4 regions of the Pseudomonas sp. CAU 1711 genome follow, and region 3 is predicted to be linked to each of the others. Evidence: predicted binding sites of a transcription regulator. Region 3 holds the regulator's gene; each other region holds the start of a gene.
What was found. Region 3 encodes FliA, which starts transcription of late flagellar genes. Its sites were predicted from a motif close to CTAAAGTTTNNNNNNNNNNNGCCGNTAA; they were not measured.
Positions count from the first base shown of each region.

Region 1 (4,664 bases), on a different contig from region 3:
CTCCCTCTCCCTCTGGGAGAGGGCCGGGGTGAGGGCCAGGCAACGAGTAGGCGATAGTCCCTCACCCCCAGCCCCTCTCCCGGCGGGAGAGGGGAGCGCTCTCAAGACACCTTCTTGCCGGGCGTTTTCCTTGGCGTGCTGACCATGCGCTTGCGCCGCAGCGGCCACAGACCCTAGAGTGACGGGCAGTCCACAAGGAGTCTGCAATGCGGCTGGATCCTGCCAGCGGCTGGTGTGACGGAGCGCGTCACTGCCCCTCGCCGAATTTCAACGAGCGGCCCCAGGGCGAGGTGTCCCTGCTGGTGCTCCACAACATCAGCCTGCCGCCCGGGCAGTTCGGCACCGGCAAGGTGCAGCAGTTCTTCCAGAACCGCCTGCCGGTCGACGAGCACCCCTATTTCGCCGATATCGCCCAGCTCAGGGTGTCGGCGCATTTCCTCATCGAGCGCGACGGTGCCGTCACCCAGTTCGTCTCCTGCAATGCGCGGGCCTGGCATGCCGGGGTCTCGTCGTTCGAGGGGCGCGAGAACTGCAACGACTTCTCGCTCGGCATCGAGCTGGAGGGCACCGACGATCTGCCCTTCAGCGATGCGCAGTACCGTGCCCTGGCCGAGCTGAGCGAAGAGCTGCTGCGGGCCTATCCTCAGATGAGTGCGGCGCGCATCTGCGGCCATAGCGACATCGCCCCCGGGCGCAAGACCGACCCGGGCCCCTGTTTCGACTGGGCGCGCCTGCGCGCGGCCCTGCAAGGAGAGCGGTAGATGAGTTTTCTCGTGCTTCTACTGGTGCTCTGGGTGGAGAAGTTTTCCGCTGGGCGCCGGCGCATCCAACGGGATGGCCCCTGGCTCGGCTGGCTGGCCAGGGTCGAGGGCGGCTCGCCCTGGCTGGCGCTGGGGCTGGCCGTGCTGCTGCCGACGCTGCTGCTCGGTCTGCTCCTGCTGGCGCTGGAGCCGCTGGCCTATGGCTGGCTGGCGTTGCCCGTGCATCTGCTGGTGCTGGTCTACAGCCTGGGGCGTGGCGATGTGCTGGTCGCCCTGGGGCCGTTCCGCGATGCCTGGCGGCGCGGTGACGAGCAGGCCGCGCTGCACGTGGCCGAGCGTGACCTGGGCCTGGCCGCCGACGGCGAGGCCGAGCTGCTGGAGCGGGTCCAGGACTACGAGCTGTGGCAGGCCTACCAGGGCTTCTTCGCGGTGATCTTCTGGTACGCCCTGCTCGGGCCCTTGCCGGCGCTGGCCTATCGTCTGCTGGCGCTGAGCGCCGAGCAGGCGAGCCAGGCGGGCGTGCGCGAGCGCGCGGCACAGCTGCGGCATGCCCTGGACTGGCTGCCGGTGCGGGTGCTGGCGGCCAGCTTCGCCCTGGTCGGTAACTTCGCCGCGGTCAGCCGCGCCGTGCTGCACGACCTGCTAGCCTGGGATATCGCCGCCGCGCGCCTGGTGGCCAGTGCCGGGCGCGCCGCCGGCGAGTTACCCGAGCCGCAGCCGGGCGAGGCCGGGGTCGGCAGCCTGGACGAGCTGTGGCAGCTGCTGATCCGTGCCGCGGTGCTCTGGTATGCGGCCTTCGCCTTATGGATTCTGTTGCTGTAGCGCTTCGCGAGCAGAGCTCGCTCCGCTAGGGCCACAGCCAGGCGGCGCCGCGCACACCGCTGGAGTCGCCATGCCTGGCCTGCACCAGGCGGGTATTCACTTGGTCCGAGAATACGTGGCGTGGCAACAGCGGCGGTACCTGCTCATAGAGCGCCGGGATATTCGACAGCCCACCGCCCAGCACCACCACTTCCGGGTCCAGCAGGTTGATCACCGAGGCCAGGGCGCGCGCCAGCTGTTCGCAATAACGCTGCACGGCCCGGGCGGCGCCCGGCTCGGCGCGCCGGGCGGCCTCGGCCAGTTGCGCGGCGTTCAACCCCAGGTCGGCGCGGGCGGCCCAGCCGGGGCCGCTGAGGAAGGTCTCGATGCAGTCGTCCAGGCCGCAGTAGCAGCGCCGCCTCGGGCCATCGGCCGGGCTGCGCCAGGGCAGGGCGTTATGGCCCCATTCGCCGGCGATGGCATTGGGACCGGCCAGCAGGCGGCCGTGGATCACGATGCCGCCGCCCACGCCGGTGCCGAGTATCACCCCGAACACGCTGGCGGCGCCGGCGCCGGCGCCGTCCGTGGCCTCGGACAGGGCGAAGCAGTCGGCATCGTTGGCCAGGCGCACCGGGCGCTGCAGCAGGGCCTCCAGGTCGCCCTGCAGGTCCTGGCCGATCAGGCAGGTGGAGTTGGCGTTCTTGATGCGCCCGTGGTCTGGCGAGCGGGTCCCGGGGATACCGATGCCGAGGCTGCCGCGGGCGCCCAGGCTGGCCTCGGCCTCATGCACCAGGCGGGCGATGGTGCGCAGGGTGGCGGCGTAATCGCCCTGTGGCGTGGGCAGGCGTCGGCGCAAGCGCTCGTCGGCGCCGTCCAGGGCTATGATTTCAGTCTTGCTGCCGCCCAGGTCGATGCCCAGACGAAGGGGTGTGCGCATTCTTAACCTTAAGTTACAGAGGCTGGCGCCGATATCCGGTATATAGGCTCATGGGGGACCTGAGTCTGGCCACTGGCCATCCCCGCTAGAATTGGAATTACCACTGCCTTGCCGTTCAATAGACCAGCCCGCTTTCGGCTGGCATACAAGAATAATGGCAACAGGAGACGTCTAGTGAATAGCGTGTTGTACCCTGCCATCGCCCTGATGAACCGCTTGAGCTTCGGCATGAAGTTCAGCCTGATCAGTGTGCTGTTCTTCCTGCCCATGCTGGTGACCAACTATTTCCTGGTGCGCGAGTCCTACGACGCCTTCGTCGACACCCGTACCGAGTTGCAGAGCCTCGCGCAGCTCAAGCAGGGCATGCAGATGCGCCAGGAGCTGGAGCGCCTCACCGACCTCTACGAGATCTACGCCGTGCTGGGGCAGTCCGGTCAGTCCGAGCAACTGGTCGGCCTGATCGACCCGCTGGTGAAGGGCGTGAAGGCGACCCTCGACGGGCTCGAGTCGAGCAGCGGCGATGCCCAGGCCGTCGAGGAGTTCAACGCGCAGCGCGATGCCATCAGGAAGGCGCTGGATGCGGTCGAGGCCGAGTCCGCCCTGCGCAGCAAGGCCGGCCTGGTGACCCAGGCACTGGACAATTCCGAGCTGTTCATCAAGTTCGTCGCCAGCCAGTCCGGCCTCAGCCAGGACAGCGAGCTGAGCGTGCGGCAGATGAGCGAGCTGCTGACCAGCGTCACCCTGCCGGTGACCCGCACCATCGCCAAGGGCCGTGCCCTGGGCTCCTACTCCCTGGGTCAGGGCATCCTCGGTTCTTCCGACAGCAGCAAGCTGGACGAACTGCTGCTGCAGCTGGAGAAGTTGCACACCGAGTACGGCTTCAAGCTGCACAGCGCGCTGGAGAGCAATGCCCAGGCCAAGCGCAGCTTGGGCGATCTGGCCGAGGCCAGCCGCAGCACCCTGACCGAGAACGCCGCGGTGCTGGAAGAGCAACTGCTCATGGCCGATACCCTGGATGCGCCCTGGAAGGGCTTCTACGACCAGACCAGCGCCGCCATCGACAAGACCTACGCGCTGAACGAGGCCGTGCTCGACTTCCTCGAGCGCGACCTGGGCCAGCGCCTGGAGCAGAAACGCACGCAGATGGTGCTGCTGGTGGCGGCCCTGGTGCTGCTGTTCCTCGCCATCGGCTACCTCTACGGCGGCTTCTACGTGTCCACCCGCGCCACCCTCAAGGGCTTCGGCAAGACCCTGGGCCAGGTGGCCGCTGGCGACATGACGGTGAGTGTCAACGTGCGCAGCCGCGACGAATTGGGCGAGCTGGGTCAGGTGTTCAACGGTACGGTGGCGAAGATCCGCGACCTGATCGAGCTGGTCGGCCAGACGGTGATCGAGGTCGAGCGCCAGGCCGATCGCGTCGAACTGGTGTCCGGCGAGAGCAGCCAGGCGGTGAGCGCCCAGCGCGGGCAGATCGAGCAGGTCGCCACGGCGATGAACCAGATGTCCGCCACCGCCCAGGAGGTGGCGCGCAGCGCCGCCGCCGCGGTGGGCAGCGCGCAGAGCGTCAACGACGAGACCGTCAGCGGCCGCGCCCTGGTCGAGTCGCAGGTCGGCAGCATCCAGCGCCTGGCCAACGAGATCGACCAGTCGGTGGCGGTGATCAACCAGCTGGCCGCCGACAGCGCCTCGATCAGCCAGGTGCTGGACGTGATCAAGGGCATCGCCGGGCAGACCAACCTGCTGGCGCTCAACGCCGCCATCGAGGCGGCGCGCGCCGGCGAGCAGGGCCGTGGCTTCGCCGTGGTGGCCGACGAGGTACGCAACCTGGCCAAGCGCACCCACCAGTCCACCGAGGAGATCGAGCAGATGATCGGTCGCCTGCAGAGCGGCGTGGGCGCCACGGTGACCGCCATGAACGGCAGCCACCAGATGGTCGAGAGCACCGTCGGCCAGTCGGCCCAGGTGCAGCAGGCGCTGGAGAACATCCTCGGCGCGGTCGGCATGATCGTCGACCAGAACCAGCAGATCGCCGCCGCCGCCGAGCAGCAGACCGCCGTGGCCCACGACATCGACATGAACATCGTCGAGATCAACCAGGCCGGCGAGCGTACCGCCGAAGGCGCGGTGCAGACCGAGCAGGCCAGCCGCGAGCTGTCCGACCAGGT
Region 1 is NZ_JBDQQT010000020.1:61,619-66,282, reverse strand. Features, by position in the region: gene ampD (1,6-anhydro-N-acetylmuramyl-L-alanine amidase AmpD) at 207-761, shown strand; gene ampE (regulatory signaling modulator protein AmpE) at 762-1,583, shown strand; gene AAFN46_RS19390 (ROK family protein) at 1,609-2,499, opposite strand; gene AAFN46_RS19385 (methyl-accepting chemotaxis protein) at 2,674-4,664, shown strand, end outside.
Region 1: AAFN46_RS19385 (methyl-accepting chemotaxis protein) is a predicted target of FliA. The motif match lies at 2,507-2,534, and genes of this name have one in related genera.

Region 2 (4,664 bases), on a different contig from region 3:
CCTTTACGCATATATAGATGGCTTGCCATGTGTGTATTGAAGCGCGAAACGGCATCGGGGGTCAGCAGAATAATTTTTCTGCCATCAGGGGTTTACAAGCAAAAACCGCCTCCGTATAGTTCGCGCCCACAACGTTGCTGAGACGTTGTAACACGGAAGCGATTGAGCAATCATAGCTTTCAGTGCCCAGGTGGCGGAATTGGTAGACGCACTAGGTTCAGGTCCTAGCGGTGGCAACACCGTGGAAGTTCGAGTCTTCTCCTGGGCACCACTCTTCAGAAACCGAGCCGAAGGCTCGGTTTCGACTTTAACGGAGCAGCTTCCGTACCGCCGCAAGCGGTGAATGCTGCAAAAAGCCGGCGAGCGATCGTCGCAATGTGCCCAGGTGGCGGAATTGGTAGACGCACTAGGTTCAGGTCCTAGCGGTGGCAACACCGTGGAAGTTCGAGTCTTCTCCTGGGCACCACTCTTCAAGAAAAAACCGAGCTCAGGCTCGGTTTTTTCGTTTCTGGCCCGCATTAATCATGACCGGCCTCGCCAGGTGGGTTACGCCGCAAAGCGGCTAACCCACCCTACCCGCCTCACACCTTGAACTGGGCGAAGCTGGCGCGCAGCTGGGCCACCAGCCCATCCACCACCCGGCCGCTGGCCGCCGTTTCGCTGACCGCCTGCGCCGCACGCTGGGCCTCGCTGTGGATTACCTCGACCCGCCCACGCACCGCCGAGGCACCCTCGGCCTGGTGGGCGGCGGAACGGGTGGCGCTGTCGATGGCGCCGTGCACTTCGTCCACCGAGGCCTGCACCGACTGCTGCAGACGCGCGCTGTCGCGCAGGGCCTGCAGCCCTTCTGCGGCCTGGCCGCCGGCCTGACCGATGACCTCGACCGCCTCGCGCGCACCCTGCTGCAGCGCGGTGATATGCGCCTGGATATCGCCGGTGGACTGCTGGGTCTTGCTGGCCAGGGCGCGCACCTCGTCGGCCACCACGGCGAAACCGCGCCCGCTCTCGCCGGCCCGCGCCGCCTCGATGGCGGCGTTCAGGGCGAGCAGGTTGGTCTGCTCGGCGATGGACTGGATCACCGTCAGCACCACCTCGATCTGCTGGCTCTGCTGGGCCAGCTTCTCGATCACCGCCGAACCGCTGTCGACCCTCGCCACCAGCGCCTCGATCAGGCCGCCGACCTTGGCGGCGATGGCCGCGTTCTCGTGGGCCGCCTGGCGAATGGCCGCGACCCGCTGCTGGGCCTCGCGCATGGCCTGGCTCTCGGCCTGGGCAGCGGCGGCCATGTCCTCCAGGGCCTGCAGGCTGCCGGCCACCTCGTCGCGCTGGCGACTGGCCGCCGCCTCGGCCGCCGCGCTGCGCTGGGCCAGGCTGCGAATCTCCTCGCCGGTGCGCCGCGCCACCTCGCCGGCCTCGCGCACTATGGGCTGCAGCTTGGCGATGAACTGGTTGACCGCGGCGGCCATCTCGCCGACCTCATCCTGGCTGTCGAGCTGCACCCGACGGGTCAGGTCGCCCTCGCCGGCGGCCAGGTCCTTGAGCGCGGCGATCAGCAGCTGCAGGCGGCTGAGCACCCGCCAGCCGAGCACCAGGGCTACCACCGCCAGGGTCAGCAGGCCGACCACCAGCAACCCCGTGGCGATGCGCCAGCGCAGACCTTCGGCGGCCTGCTGCACGGTCTCGCTGCCGTTGCGCGCCATCTCCGCAGTCGCCTGCTCGGCCGCCTGCAGGCGCTGCTGCAGGGCCCGGGTGCTGTCCTGCGCGGCGCCCGACAGGCTCTTGTCGACCAGCTCGCCGGCGCTGCCGACCAGGGTGGCGAAGCGCGCGTCCAGGGCGCTCAGCTCCTGCTCCACGCCATCCAGCGACATGCCCAGCTGGACCTTGCCGATGGAGGCGCCCATCGGATTGATCTCCACCTCGACCATATGCACCTGCGGGTCACGCGAGGCGGCATCGACCAGCTTGGCCAGCGCGGTGTCGCCCTGCCCGGCCGCCACCAGCTCGCGCACCTTCGGGCTGCTGCGGTTGAAGTTGCGGGTCAGGCGCTGGCCCTGGGCGTCGTAGAACACGGCGAAGAGCACCGCCGGGTCGCGCTGGACGATGCGCGTCAGGGCGGTCAGCGCCGGCACGTCGCTGTCCCAGATGGCCTTGGGCGCCACGCCGGCGAGCATCTGCGCGATGGAGCTGCCGGACTGCTTGAGGTTCTCCTCCAGCACCTTGCGCAACTGCGCCTGCTCGCCCTTGAGCTGGGTCGAAAGGCCGCTGGAAAGGCGTTCGCGAGTGTTGCTGGACAACGCGACCAGACCGGCGCTCATCTCCTTCTCCGCGCTGTCGAGCTCATCGGCCAGACGCTGACTCTCGCTACCCAGTCGTCGCGTCAGGTCGCTGACCAGGCCATCGACCGTGGCGCGCGTGAGCCAGACCGCGATGCCGACCTGGGCCAGCATGGCCAGGCCGAGCGCGATGAACACGGGGCGCAACAGGCGGCTGCGCAACAGCGAGAACAGAACGGACACAGCGATACTCCTTCCGACCGGGCGACCTCGATGCCTGTGCATCGGCCGCATTCAGAAAAGCTGTAGATAAGAGCAAGGTATAGGCCAAAAACAAAGCCCCGCACGGGGCGGGGCTGGTCGACTGCCTGGCTCAGTAGGCCGGGTTGCCCTGGAGCTGGGCTTCCGCGGCCTTGGCCAGATCCGGCGGCAGGAAGTCCTTGTCCGGATCGTAGTCCGGCTTGAGGAAGGCGGTCAGCGCCTCCAGGTCCGACGGCGCCAGGGTGCCGGCGGCCTGCTTCAGGCGCAGGTTGTTGAGGATGTAGTCGTAACGTGCATCGTTGTAGTTGCGCACCGAGCCGTACAGCTGACGCTGGGCATCGAGCACGTCGACGATGTTGCGGGTACCGACCTGGTAGCCGATCTCGGTGGCCTCCAGGGCGCTCTGGTTGGAGATGATCGACTGCTTGCGCGCCTGCACGGTCTCCACGTCGGTGTTCACCGCGCGGTGCAGGTTGCGGGTGCTCTCCACCACCTTGCGGCGCAGGCTCTCACGCTGCTGCTCGGTCTGGTTCAGCTGCTGGTAGGCCTCGCGCACCTGCGAACTGGTCAGGCCGCCGCTGTAGATCGGAATGTTCAGCTGCAGGCCGATGGTGGTCTGCTCGGCATCGCCATCGTAGGGCGAGCCCAGGTCGCTGTTGGTGAAGCCCAGCGAGTCGTTGTCGCCCTTCTGGTACTGGGCCACGGCATCCAGGGTCGGCGCATGGCCGGCCTTGCGCTGGCGCAGGGTCTCCTCGGCGGCGTCGACGGCATAGGCGGCGGCCTGCAGATTGAGGTTCTGCTGGGCGGCGGTGTCGACCCAGGCCTTGGCATCGTTCGGCACCGGCGCCAGCACCGGCAGGGTGTGCTGGATGCCCTCGATGGCGCCGTACTCGCGATTGGTCAGGGTCACCAGGGCCTGGAAGGCGTCTTCCACGGCGCGCTGGGCGAGGATGCGGTTGGCCCGCGCGGTGTCGTAACCGGCCTGGGCCTCGAGCACGTCGGTCTTGTCCGACAGGCCCACGTCGAAGCGCTCGTTGGCCTGGTCCAGCTGGCGCTTGAACGCCGCCTCCTCGGCCTTGGTCGAGGCCAGGGTGTCCTGGGCGCGCAGCACGGCGAAGTAGGTCTCGGCGCTCTGCAGGATCAGGTTCTGCTCGGTGGCCGACAGCTGCAGGGCGGCCTGCTGGTCGACGGCCTTGGCGGCGCGGTACTGGTACCAGCGGTCGGCACGGAACAGCGGCTGGCTCAGGCTGGCGCGATAGGACAGGCCACTGCGCGAGGCGTCCAGATCGCCGACGCTGCGGCGATCGACATTGGTGTCGGTGTTCTGGCTGTCGGCCCCGGCGGAGATATTCGGCAGCAGGCCGGCGCGGGCCTGCGGCACCACTTCGCGGGCGGCCTCGTAACCGGCGCGGGCGGCGGCCAGGTCGGCATTATTCTTCACCGCCTCGTTATAAACGGTGACCAGATCGGTCTTGCTTGCCAGCGGGGCGTCTTCGGCCCAAGCCATTCCGGTGGTGGCAGCAGCTACCGCGAGCGCCAGAGAGAGTCTGCGTAGCATGATCAGTCCTAGATTCGGGGTGGAATCGGGCAAGGCTAAGGGGGTGGCCGACAGCGGTCAAGGCGCCGCAGGCAGATACGACAGGCAGTTTGCGACAAGCTTTGTTGCCGCATTGCAACAATCCGAGCTTTCCGACCGGCGTATTGGTGTTCCTCGCCCGCTTTGCATTAGACTGCCATCCGTTCTTGTCGGGGTGCCCAGATTCGTGGGCTGAGATCGGACAGTTCCGGATCCCGTTGAACCTGATCAGGTTAAGGCCTGCGTAGGGAACAAGATGTGCTCGCCAGACCGGCGATCCCTCTCGCACCGCCCCCGGTGCGCCTTGCGCCCCCAGGTTCGCTCCGACATCCCACCAGGAGCCGAGCCGATGAGCGTCAAACAACAACAGAAAAACCTCAGCGAGAGCGCCCAGGTCGACCAGCAGTCGATCCAGCCCTTTCCCCGTTCGCAGAAAGTCTATGTGCAGGGCTCGCGCCCGGACATCCGCGTGCCGATGCGCGAGATCAGCCTGGACGTGACGCCCACCGCCTTCGGCGGCGAGATCAACGCGCCGGTCACCGTCTACGACACCT
Region 2 is NZ_JBDQQT010000001.1:136,357-141,020, reverse strand. Features, by position in the region: tRNA gene AAFN46_RS00620 (tRNA-Leu) at 185-271, shown strand; tRNA gene AAFN46_RS00615 (tRNA-Leu) at 380-466, shown strand; gene AAFN46_RS00610 (methyl-accepting chemotaxis protein) at 582-2,516, opposite strand; gene AAFN46_RS00605 (TolC family outer membrane protein) at 2,647-4,092, opposite strand; TPP riboswitch at 4,272-4,378, shown strand; gene thiC (phosphomethylpyrimidine synthase ThiC) at 4,460-4,664, shown strand, end outside.
Region 2: AAFN46_RS00610 (methyl-accepting chemotaxis protein) is a predicted target of FliA. The motif match lies at 2,555-2,582, and genes of this name have one in related genera.

Region 3 (4,664 bases):
GCACGGCCTGCGCGAGTTGATCGAAGTGCAGCTGGGCTCGATCGCCTGGGGCCAGCTGCAGAATCGCAAGCCGCAGCAGGCCAGCCTGTGGCGCCGCCTGCAGCGCATGGGCCTGCCCGCCGAACTGTCCAAGGCGCTGTTGGAGCGGGTAGCCAAGGTCGCCGATGCCAAGCAGGCCTGGCGCCTGCTGCTGGCGCACCTGGCACATGCGATCAAGACCCCGGCCGTCGAGCCGCTGGAGGAGGGCGGGGTGATCGCCCTGGTCGGCCCGGCCGGCATGGGCAAGACCACCACCCTGGCCAAGCTGGCCGCGCGCTATGTGCTGAAGTACGGCGCGCAGAGCATCGCCCTGGTCAGCATGGACAGCTTCCGCATCGGCGCCCAGGAGCAGATCAAGACTCTCGGCCGCATCCTCAACGTGCCGGTGACCCAGGTCGAGCCGGGCCAGTCGCTGGCCCAGGCCCTGGCACCGCTGGCGCGCAAGCGCGTGGTGCTGGTCGACACCGCCGGCCTGCCGGGCAACGACCCGGCCCTGCGCCTGCAGCTGGACAGCCTGGCCGCCCGCGGCATCAAGGCCAAGAGCTATCTGGTGCTGGCCGCCACCAGCCAGGCCCAGGTACTCAAGGCCGCCTATCACAGTTACAAGCGCTGCGGCCTGGCCGGGTGCATCCTGAGCAAGGTGGACGAGGCGGCCAATCTGGGCGAGGTGCTGGGGCTGGCTATCAGCCAGCATCTCCCGGTAGCCTATCTGGCGGATGGGCCGAAGATTCCGGACGATCTGCAGGTGCCGCGCAGCCATCAGCTGGTGAGCCGCGCGGTGAGTCTGCAGGTCGCCGAGGACCCCTGCGAGGAGGCCATGGCCGACCTCTTTGCCGATCTCTATCACCCGCGTCGCGCGGGCTAGGGCAGGCGCCGGCGGACAAGGCGTTCTAGTGTGTAGGAAAGGGTCGGTGTAGTTGCCCGACCAGCCCAGACCAGGCAAGACAAGGTAAGAGAAGAACATGGGTAGTATGCATCCCGTACAGGTGATCGCGGTGACTGGCGGCAAGGGCGGCGTCGGCAAGACCAACGTGTCGGTGAATCTGTCGCTGGCCCTGGCCGACCTCGGTCGGCGGGTCATGCTGATGGACGCCGACCTGGGTCTGGCCAACGTCGACGTGCTGCTCGGCCTCAGCCCCAAACGCACCCTGGCCGACGTGATCAACGGCGAGTGCGACCTCAAGGATGTGCTGATCCAGGGGCCCGGCGGCATCCGCATCGTGCCTGCTGCATCCGGCACCCAGAGCATGGTGCAGTTGTCGCCGGTGCAACATGCCGGCCTGATCCAGGCCTTCAGCGACATCAGCGACAACCTCGACGTGCTGGTGATCGACACCGCCGCCGGCATCGGCGACGGCGTGGTCAGCTTCGTGCGCGCCGCCCAGGAGGTGCTGGTGGTGGTCTGCGACGAGCCGACCTCGATCACCGACGCCTACGCGCTGATCAAACTGCTCAACCGCGACTTCGGCCTGAGCCGCTTCCGCGTGCTGGCCAACATGGCCCACAGCCCGCAGGAAGGGCGCAACCTCTTTGCTAAACTGACCAAAGTAACCGACCGTTTCCTCGATGTGGCTTTGCAGTATGTAGGCGCAGTTCCCTACGACGAGTCCGTCCGCAAGGCCGTGCAGAAACAACGCGCGGTGTACGAAGCCTTCCCGCGCTCGAAATGCGCACTGGCGTTCAAGGCGATCGCCCAGAAAGTCGACAGCTGGCCGCTTCCGGCCAACCCGCGCGGCCATCTGGAGTTCTTCGTCGAGCGCCTGGTGCAGCAGCCGGTCGCGGGGTCGGCCGTATGACAGCAGCCAGTGGACTTCGCATGTACAACAAGGCGCAGGCGCAGGATTCCCAGCATCAGCTGATCGAGCGTTATGCGCCGCTGGTCAAGCGCATCGCCTATCACCTGCTGGCCCGTCTGCCCGCCAGCGTGCAAGTCGACGATCTGATGCAGGCCGGCATGATCGGCCTGCTGGAGGCGGCCAAGAAATACGATGGCAGCAAGGGCGCCAGTTTCGAGACCTATGCCGGTATCCGCATCCGTGGCGCCATGCTCGACGAAGTGCGCAAGGGCGATTGGGCGCCGCGTTCGGTGCATCGCAACACCCGGATGGTCAGCGACGCCATCCGCGTTATCGAGGCGCGCACCGGAAGAGATGCTAAAGATCAAGAGGTTGCGGCCGAACTCCAATTGAGTCTCGAGGATTACTACGGCATTCTTGGCGACACTTTGGGCAGCCGCCTGTTCAGCTTCGACGACCTGATGCAGGACGGCGAGCATGGCGGTCTGCAGGAGGACAGCAGCAGCCATTCCGGCCCTCTGCACGGGCTGGTGGACGAACGCTTCCAGTCGGCGCTGGCCGAGGCCATCGCCAATCTGCCGGAGCGTGAACGGCTGGTGCTGTCGCTTTACTACGATGAAGAACTGAATCTGAAGGAAATCGGCGAGGTTCTGGGGGTCAGCGAGTCCCGGGTCAGCCAGTTGCACAGTCAGTGCGCCGCACGTTTGCGGGCACGGTTGAGCGAGTGGCGGGCCAGCTGACGCGGAGCCGGTTTCATGATTTGCGGCGCCGCCGGGCCACCGGCGGCGTTTAGGACTGTACGGAGGTCGACTTGGACAAGAACATGAAAATCCTCATCGTTGACGATTTCTCGACGATGCGACGGATCATCAAGAACCTCCTGCGCGATCTGGGGTTCACCAACACCGCAGAGGCCGACGACGGCAACACCGCGCTGCCCATGTTGCAGAGCGGCAGCTTCGACTTTCTGGTGACCGACTGGAACATGCCCGGCATGACCGGCATCGATCTGCTGCGCGCGGTACGCGCGGACGAGCGCCTGAAGACTCTGCCGGTGCTGATGGTCACCGCCGAGGCCAAGCGCGAGCAGATCATCGAAGCGGCCCAGGCCGGGGTGAACGGCTATGTGGTCAAGCCGTTCACGGCCCAGGTGCTGAAGGAGAAGATCGAGAAGATCTTCGAACGGGTTAACGGCTGATGTACGCCGCGAGGGCGCTATGGCACACGACGATTCACACCTGGGCGAACTCGAGTCGACCCTGAAACAGCACGCCACCCAGTTGGTCGAGAGTCTGGAGAAGGGGCGTTTCGGCGAAGCCGTGGGCCTGATACATGAGCTGAACAAGGCTCGTGATAATGGTTTGTATCAGGAGATCGGCAAGCTCACCCGCGAGCTGCACAACGCGATAGTCAATTTCCAGATCGACCCGCGCAATCCGCATGCGCAGGAGATCTCGCAGATCACCGACGCCACCGAGCGGCTGTCCTACGTGGTGCAGATGACCGAGAAGGCGGCCAATCGCACTATGGACCTGGTCGAGCAGAGCGCGCCGCTGGTCAACGACCTGGGCGACGAGGCCAAGAGCCTGGCCAGCGATTGGGGCAGGTTCATGCGTCGCGAGATGGACGCCGACGCCTTTCGCGATCTGGCCAAGCGCATCGAACTGTTCCTCGCCCGCAGCGAGCGCGACAGTCAGAAGCTCTCCGGCCACTTGAACGACATCCTGCTGGCGCAGGACTTCCAGGATCTGACCGGACAGGTGATCAAGCGCGTGACCCAGTTGGTCACCGAGGTCGAGCGCGATCTGCTCAAGCTGATGCTGATGGCCAGTCATGTCGACCGCTTCGCCGGTATCGAGCACGACATGGAGGCGCTTCGCGCCGAGCAGCTACAACAAAAAGAGCCTTCCAAAGGTGAAGGTCCGCAGATACATGCCGATAAGCGTGAAGACGTCGCTGCCAGTCAGGACGATGTCGACGATCTGCTGTCCAGCCTTGGATTTTAGGGCTCTAACAGAGCCTCTGGAGCGCACCGATGAGCTTCGACGCCGATGAAGAAATCCTCCAGGACTTCCTGGTAGAGGCCGGCGAAATTCTCGAACAGCTGTCCGAGCAACTGGTCGAGCTGGAAAGCCGGCCGGAAGACATGGACCTGCTCAACGCCATCTTCCGCGGCTTCCATACCGTCAAGGGCGGCGCGGGTTTCCTCCAGCTCAACGAGCTGGTGGAGTGCTGCCATATCGCGGAAAACGTCTTCGACATCCTGCGCAAGGGCGAGCGGCACGTCACTCCCGAGCTGATGGACGTGGTGTTGCAGGCCCTGGACGCGGTCAACGAGATGTTCGGCCAGGTGCGCGAGCGTACCGAGCCGACGCCGGCCTCGCCCGCGCTGCTGGCCGCGCTGTCGCGTCTGGCCGAGCCGGAGAGTGCCGATGAAGCGGCTGCCGTTGTCGCGGCCGAGCCAGAGCCCGAGCCTGAGCCGGAACCCGAAGACCCGGCCTCCGGCGATATCACCGACAGCGAGTTCGAGCAGTTGCTGAATGCCATAGGCGAGCAGCCCGCGGCCGAGGCGCCAGCCCCCGCGGGTGGCGGCGACGATATCACCGACGACGAGTTCGAGGCGCTGCTGGATCAGCTGCACGGCAAGGGCAAGTTCAGCGGCCCGGCCGAGGAGCCGGCGCCGGCGGCCAAGCCTGCGGCCGCACCCGCCGCTGCGGCGGGCGGTGGCGACGAGATCACCGACGACGAGTTCGAGGCGCTGCTGGACCAGTTGCACGGCAAGGGCAAGTTCACTGGCCCGGCCGAAGAGCCGGCCCCTGTCGCCAAACC
Region 3 is NZ_JBDQQT010000012.1:130,119-134,782, forward strand. Features, by position in the region: gene flhF (flagellar biosynthesis protein FlhF) at 1-904, shown strand, start outside; gene fleN (flagellar synthesis regulator FleN) at 1,002-1,835, shown strand; gene fliA (RNA polymerase sigma factor FliA) at 1,832-2,575, shown strand; gene AAFN46_RS14995 (chemotaxis response regulator CheY) at 2,659-3,033, shown strand; gene AAFN46_RS15000 (protein phosphatase CheZ) at 3,053-3,841, shown strand; gene AAFN46_RS15005 (chemotaxis protein CheA) at 3,871-4,664, shown strand, end outside.

Region 4 (4,664 bases), on a different contig from region 3:
CCTCGCTGGCGGTCGAATGCGCCAGGTCGGCGATACCCTGCACGTTGCGGTTGATCTCCTCGGTCACCGAGCTCTGCTCCTCGGTGGCGGTGGCGACCTGATGGTTCATGTCACTGAGGCGCTCGACCTGATCGGCGATAGACTCCAGGGCGCGCCCGGTGCCCTCGCTGGCCTCGACGCCGACCCCGGTGGCACTCTGCCCCGCCTGCATGGAGCTGACCGCCGCCTCGGCGCCCTGCTTGAGGCGCAGGATCATCTGCTGAATCTCGTCGGTGGAGTTCTGCGTGCGGCTGGCCAGGGTGCGCACCTCGTCGGCCACCACGGCGAAGCCGCGGCCCTGCTCGCCGGCACGGGCCGCCTCGATGGCGGCGTTGAGCGCCAGCAGATTGGTCTGCTCGGCGATGCCGCGAATCACCGCCAGCACCTGGTCGATGGACGCCACCTGGGCGGCCAGTTCGCTGACCGCCTCAGCCGCCGTGCCGATCTCGCCGGACATGCGCTGGATATGGGCGATCGAGCCGTTGACCTGGGTGCGCGCGCTGGCCGCCTCGTCGCGCGCGCTCTGCGACACCTCGGCGGCCGAGCCGGCGTTGCGCGCGATCTCCTGCACGGTCAGGCCCATCTCGTGCACCGCGGTGGCGACCAGGTCGGTCATCTCCTGCTGCTGGCCGGAACGCGTCGCGGTGTTCTCCACCACCTGGCTGACCTGCTGCACCGAATCGCGCAGGCGTTCGCTGGTGGCCAGCACCTCGCCGATCAGCTGGCGCTGGCCCTCGAGGAAGCGGTTGAAGCCGCGTGCCAGGTCGCCCAGCTCGTCGGCCCGCGAGTCGTCCAGGCGGCGGGTCAGATCGCCGCCACCACCACCGATCTCCACCAGCGCGGCGGTGACCCGCTGGATCGGCCGCACCAGGCCGCGCGCCAGCAGCACCACCAGGCCCAGGCAGGCCAGCAGCACGGCGCCGCCGATCAGTGCGCTGGTCAGCAGGGCCTGGCGTGCCTCACCGTAGACCTGCGCCTCGGGAATCTCGGCGACCAGTTGCCAGTCGATCGACTTCAGCGGCAGGGCCATGGCCAAAAAGCCCTCGCCATCGCGCTCGAAGCTCAGGCTCTTGCCGTCGCCGGCCATCAGCTGGCGCGCCTGCGCGTCGCCGACCAGCTGGCTCAGGCTGGCCTGGTCGCTGAGCTTGGCGTCCGGGTGGACCTTGACCTTGCCACCGGCGTCGACCAGGTAGACCCGCCCGGCCTCGCCCAGGCGGAAGCCACTGACCAGATCGCTCATGGCGCTCAGGCCCAGGCCCAGGCCACCGACGCCGAGAGTCTTGCCGCCGGCCTCGATGCGCTGGTTGATGAACAGCGTGGGGACCTTGGTCGAGTCGTCGATATCGATGTCCAGCGAACGCTGCTTGCCGCTGTCGACGAAGCCGTAGAACCAGGCCGAATCCGGGCCCCGCGTCAGGGTCCGTTCGAGGCCCTCGCCGGTCATGTAGTGGCCGGACTCCAGCGCCACGATGAAGGTGGCGAGGGTGCCGCCGGCGACCTTTTCCTTCTGCAGGTAGCGCTGCATCTCAGGCAGGCGCGCGGGGTCCTCGCCGTTGGCCAGCCAGTCGGCCACCAGGCTGTTGCCGGCGATGGCGCGCGCCTGCTCCAGCGGCGTGGCCAGCACCCGTTCGAGATCGTTGCGCACCGCCTCGACCCGGGCCGGCAGCTCGCCGTTGACCAGGTACTTCTCCACCTGGCGGTTGGCCACTCCGGAATAGATGAAGATGACGATCAGGACGCTGACCAGCAAGGCCGCCCCCATGCTGAGAATCAACTGCCAGCGGATACTACGTTGCCAAAACTGCATGCCCATACCCTCGCCCCGTTGGTTTTCGAGCGCACGCTCCTGCCCCGGCTATCGGCCGATGGCCGGGATATCTTGAATCGCGCAGAACGCCCTTCACGGCGCCACCGCCGCACAGGCGAGTGGCGCAGGGCGAATCCTGACTCAAAAGTCACATTCCTGTCATCAAGCACACAACTCGCACAGCTGGGCATTGGGCGCCAGACGGAAGAAATCCTCGATCGGCAGGCGCACCAGGCTCTCGTGATCGCCGGCTTCAAGATAGATGTCGCTCTGCCGGGTCAGCGCCGGATCGATCAACATCCCCATGCCGTAGGCCTCGCCGATGGCCGGGATGGCGCCACGCTCGCAGTCCTTGAACAGCCCGCCGAGGTTCTGCTCGCGGGTCAGCTGCCAGCGCCAGGGCCCCTTGCGCACCTTGCTCAGGTCGAGCAGGCGGTTGGCCGGCAATACGGCCATCAGGTAATGGCCGCGACGGTCGTCGAGCACCACCGATTTGGCCATGCGTTCGGCCGGGATGCGCGCCTTGCGCGCCGACTCCAGGCTGGTGGCGGAATGGTCGTGCTCGACCAGGTCGTAGTGACAGTCGGCCCGCTTCAGGCTGCGGGCCAGGGTTTCTGCCATGCGCATGCTGCACCTCCTCGGCCGCGACCGCTGCGGCCATCGCCTGCCTTCCAGTCTAGCGCGTCCCGCCTACCCCGGCCGCGCAGTTGCTGCTATGCCTGGCACACGTTAGATGGCTTTGCGCTATGCCGGCCCGCCATAATCGGCTTTTTGCCGGGATCAACCATGTCCGCACTGCTCGCCGCCTGGCGCCATGCACCGACCCATCGCCAGGTCTGGGCGCTGGCCGCACCTATGATCCTGTCCAACCTCTCGGTGCCGCTGGTGGCCCTGGTGGACAGCACGGTGATCGGCCACCTGGCGCACGCCCACCAGCTCGGCGCGGTGGTGGTGGGCAGCAGCCTGTACGCCATGCTGGTGGGGGTGTTCGGCATCCTGCGCATGAGCGCCACCGGCTTCGCCGCCCAGGCGGTCGGACGCGGCGACGGCGATACGCTGCGCCTGGTGCTGCTGCAGAGCCTGGCCCTGGCCGGGCTGATCGCCCTGCTGGTCGGCCTGCTGGCGCTGCCGCTGAGCGGCCTGGCCCTGCGCCTGATGCAGCCTTCGGCCGAGCTGGAAGCGCTGACCCGGGCCTTTTTCCACGAGCGCCTGTTCGGCCTGCCGGCGACCCTGGCGGTGGCCGCGCTGATCGGCTGGCTGCTCGGCACCCAGAACGCGCGCGCCGCCCTGACGGTGATGCTCACCACCAACGCGCTGAACATCGTGCTCAACCTGTGGTTCGTCCTCGGCCTGGAGTGGGGCGTGCTCGGCTCGGCGCGCGCCTCGGTGGTGGCCGAATGGTGCGGCGCCCTGCTCGGCCTGGCCCTGGCCTGGCGCACCCTGGGCCGCCATCCCGGCCAGCTGGCCTTGGCCCGGCTGCGCCGCTGGCAGGGCTGGCAGGCGCTGCTGGCGGTGAATCGCGACATCCTGCTGCGCACCCTGGCGCTGCAGCTGGTGTTCTTCCTGGTCACGCTGCAGGGCACCCGCCTGGGCGACGCGACCGTGGCGGGCAACGCCCTGCTGCTCAACGGCCTGCTGCTCGCCGCCTTCGCCCTGGACGGCCTGGCCCATGCGGTGGAGGCCCTGTGCGGTCACGCCATAGGCGCGGGCGACCGCCTGGCACTGCGCCGCGCCCTGGTGGTGGCGGGCGGCTGGTCGCTGCTCGGCAGCCTGCTGTTCGCCCTGTTGTTCCTGCTCGCCGGCCGCCTGTTCATCGAGCTGCAGAGCGACATCGCCACGGTGCGCGCGGCGGCCTATCCCTACCTGCCCTACCTGGCCCTGCTGCCTCTGGTCGCGGTATGGAGCTACCTGCTCGACGGCCTGTTCATCGGCGCCACCCGGGCGCGGGAGATGCGCGACGCCATGCTGTTCAGTACGGCCCTGGGCCTGCTCCTCGGCTGGCTGCTGCAGGGCCTGGGCAACCACGGTCTGTGGCTGGCCCTTCTATGCTTTATGCTGATGCGCGGGCTCAGCCTGGCCTATCTCGGCTGGCGCCTGCAGCGCCGAGATGCCTGGCTCGCCGCCAGTCCGTGAGTGGAGACCTATATGCAGTCAGCCCCCATCCCCGCCGACGAGAAGCTGCGCCAGCGTGCGCTGGACGATCTGGAGCTGCTCGACACGCCGGCCGAGCTCTACCTGGACACCCTGGTACGCCTGACCCGTGAGCTGTACCGGGTGGAGACCGTGCTGGTCAGCCTGGTCGACCGCGACCGCCAATGGTTCAAGGCGCGCATCGGCCTGGAAGCGAGCGAGACGCCACGCGACATCTCCTTCTGCGGCCACGCCGTGGCGGCGCGCAGCCCGCTGGTGGTGGAGAACGCTCTGGACGACCCGCGCTTCGCCGACAACCCCCTGGTCAGCGGCCCGCCCTTCATCCGCTTCTATGCCGGCCAGCCCCTCTACAGCCGCGACGAGCAGCCGATCGGCACCCTCTGCCTGATCCACTCCGCGCCACGCCAGCTGAGCCAGGAAGAGCGCCTGCGCCTGCGCGACCTGGGCACCCTGGTGGAGGGTTATCTGCACCTGCGCAGCGTGGGGCAGCAGGCGCGTCGGCTGCGCGAGGCGGTGAATCGCGAGCAACGCAAGGCGCTGATCGACCCGCTGACCCAGCTATGGAACCGCGCCGCACTCGAGCGCTTCTACCCCCGCGAAGCGGCCGCCGCGCAGGACGCCGGCCAGCGTCTGGGGGCCCTCTACATCGACCTCGATCATTTCAAGC
Region 4 is NZ_JBDQQT010000009.1:50,588-55,251, forward strand. Features, by position in the region: gene AAFN46_RS11735 (methyl-accepting chemotaxis protein) at 1-1,846, opposite strand, end outside; gene AAFN46_RS11740 (YbaK/EbsC family protein) at 2,009-2,473, opposite strand; gene AAFN46_RS11745 (MATE family efflux transporter) at 2,633-3,979, shown strand; gene AAFN46_RS11750 (sensor domain-containing diguanylate cyclase) at 3,992-4,664, shown strand, end outside.
Region 4: AAFN46_RS11735 (methyl-accepting chemotaxis protein) is a predicted target of FliA. The motif match lies at 1,895-1,922, and genes of this name have one in related genera.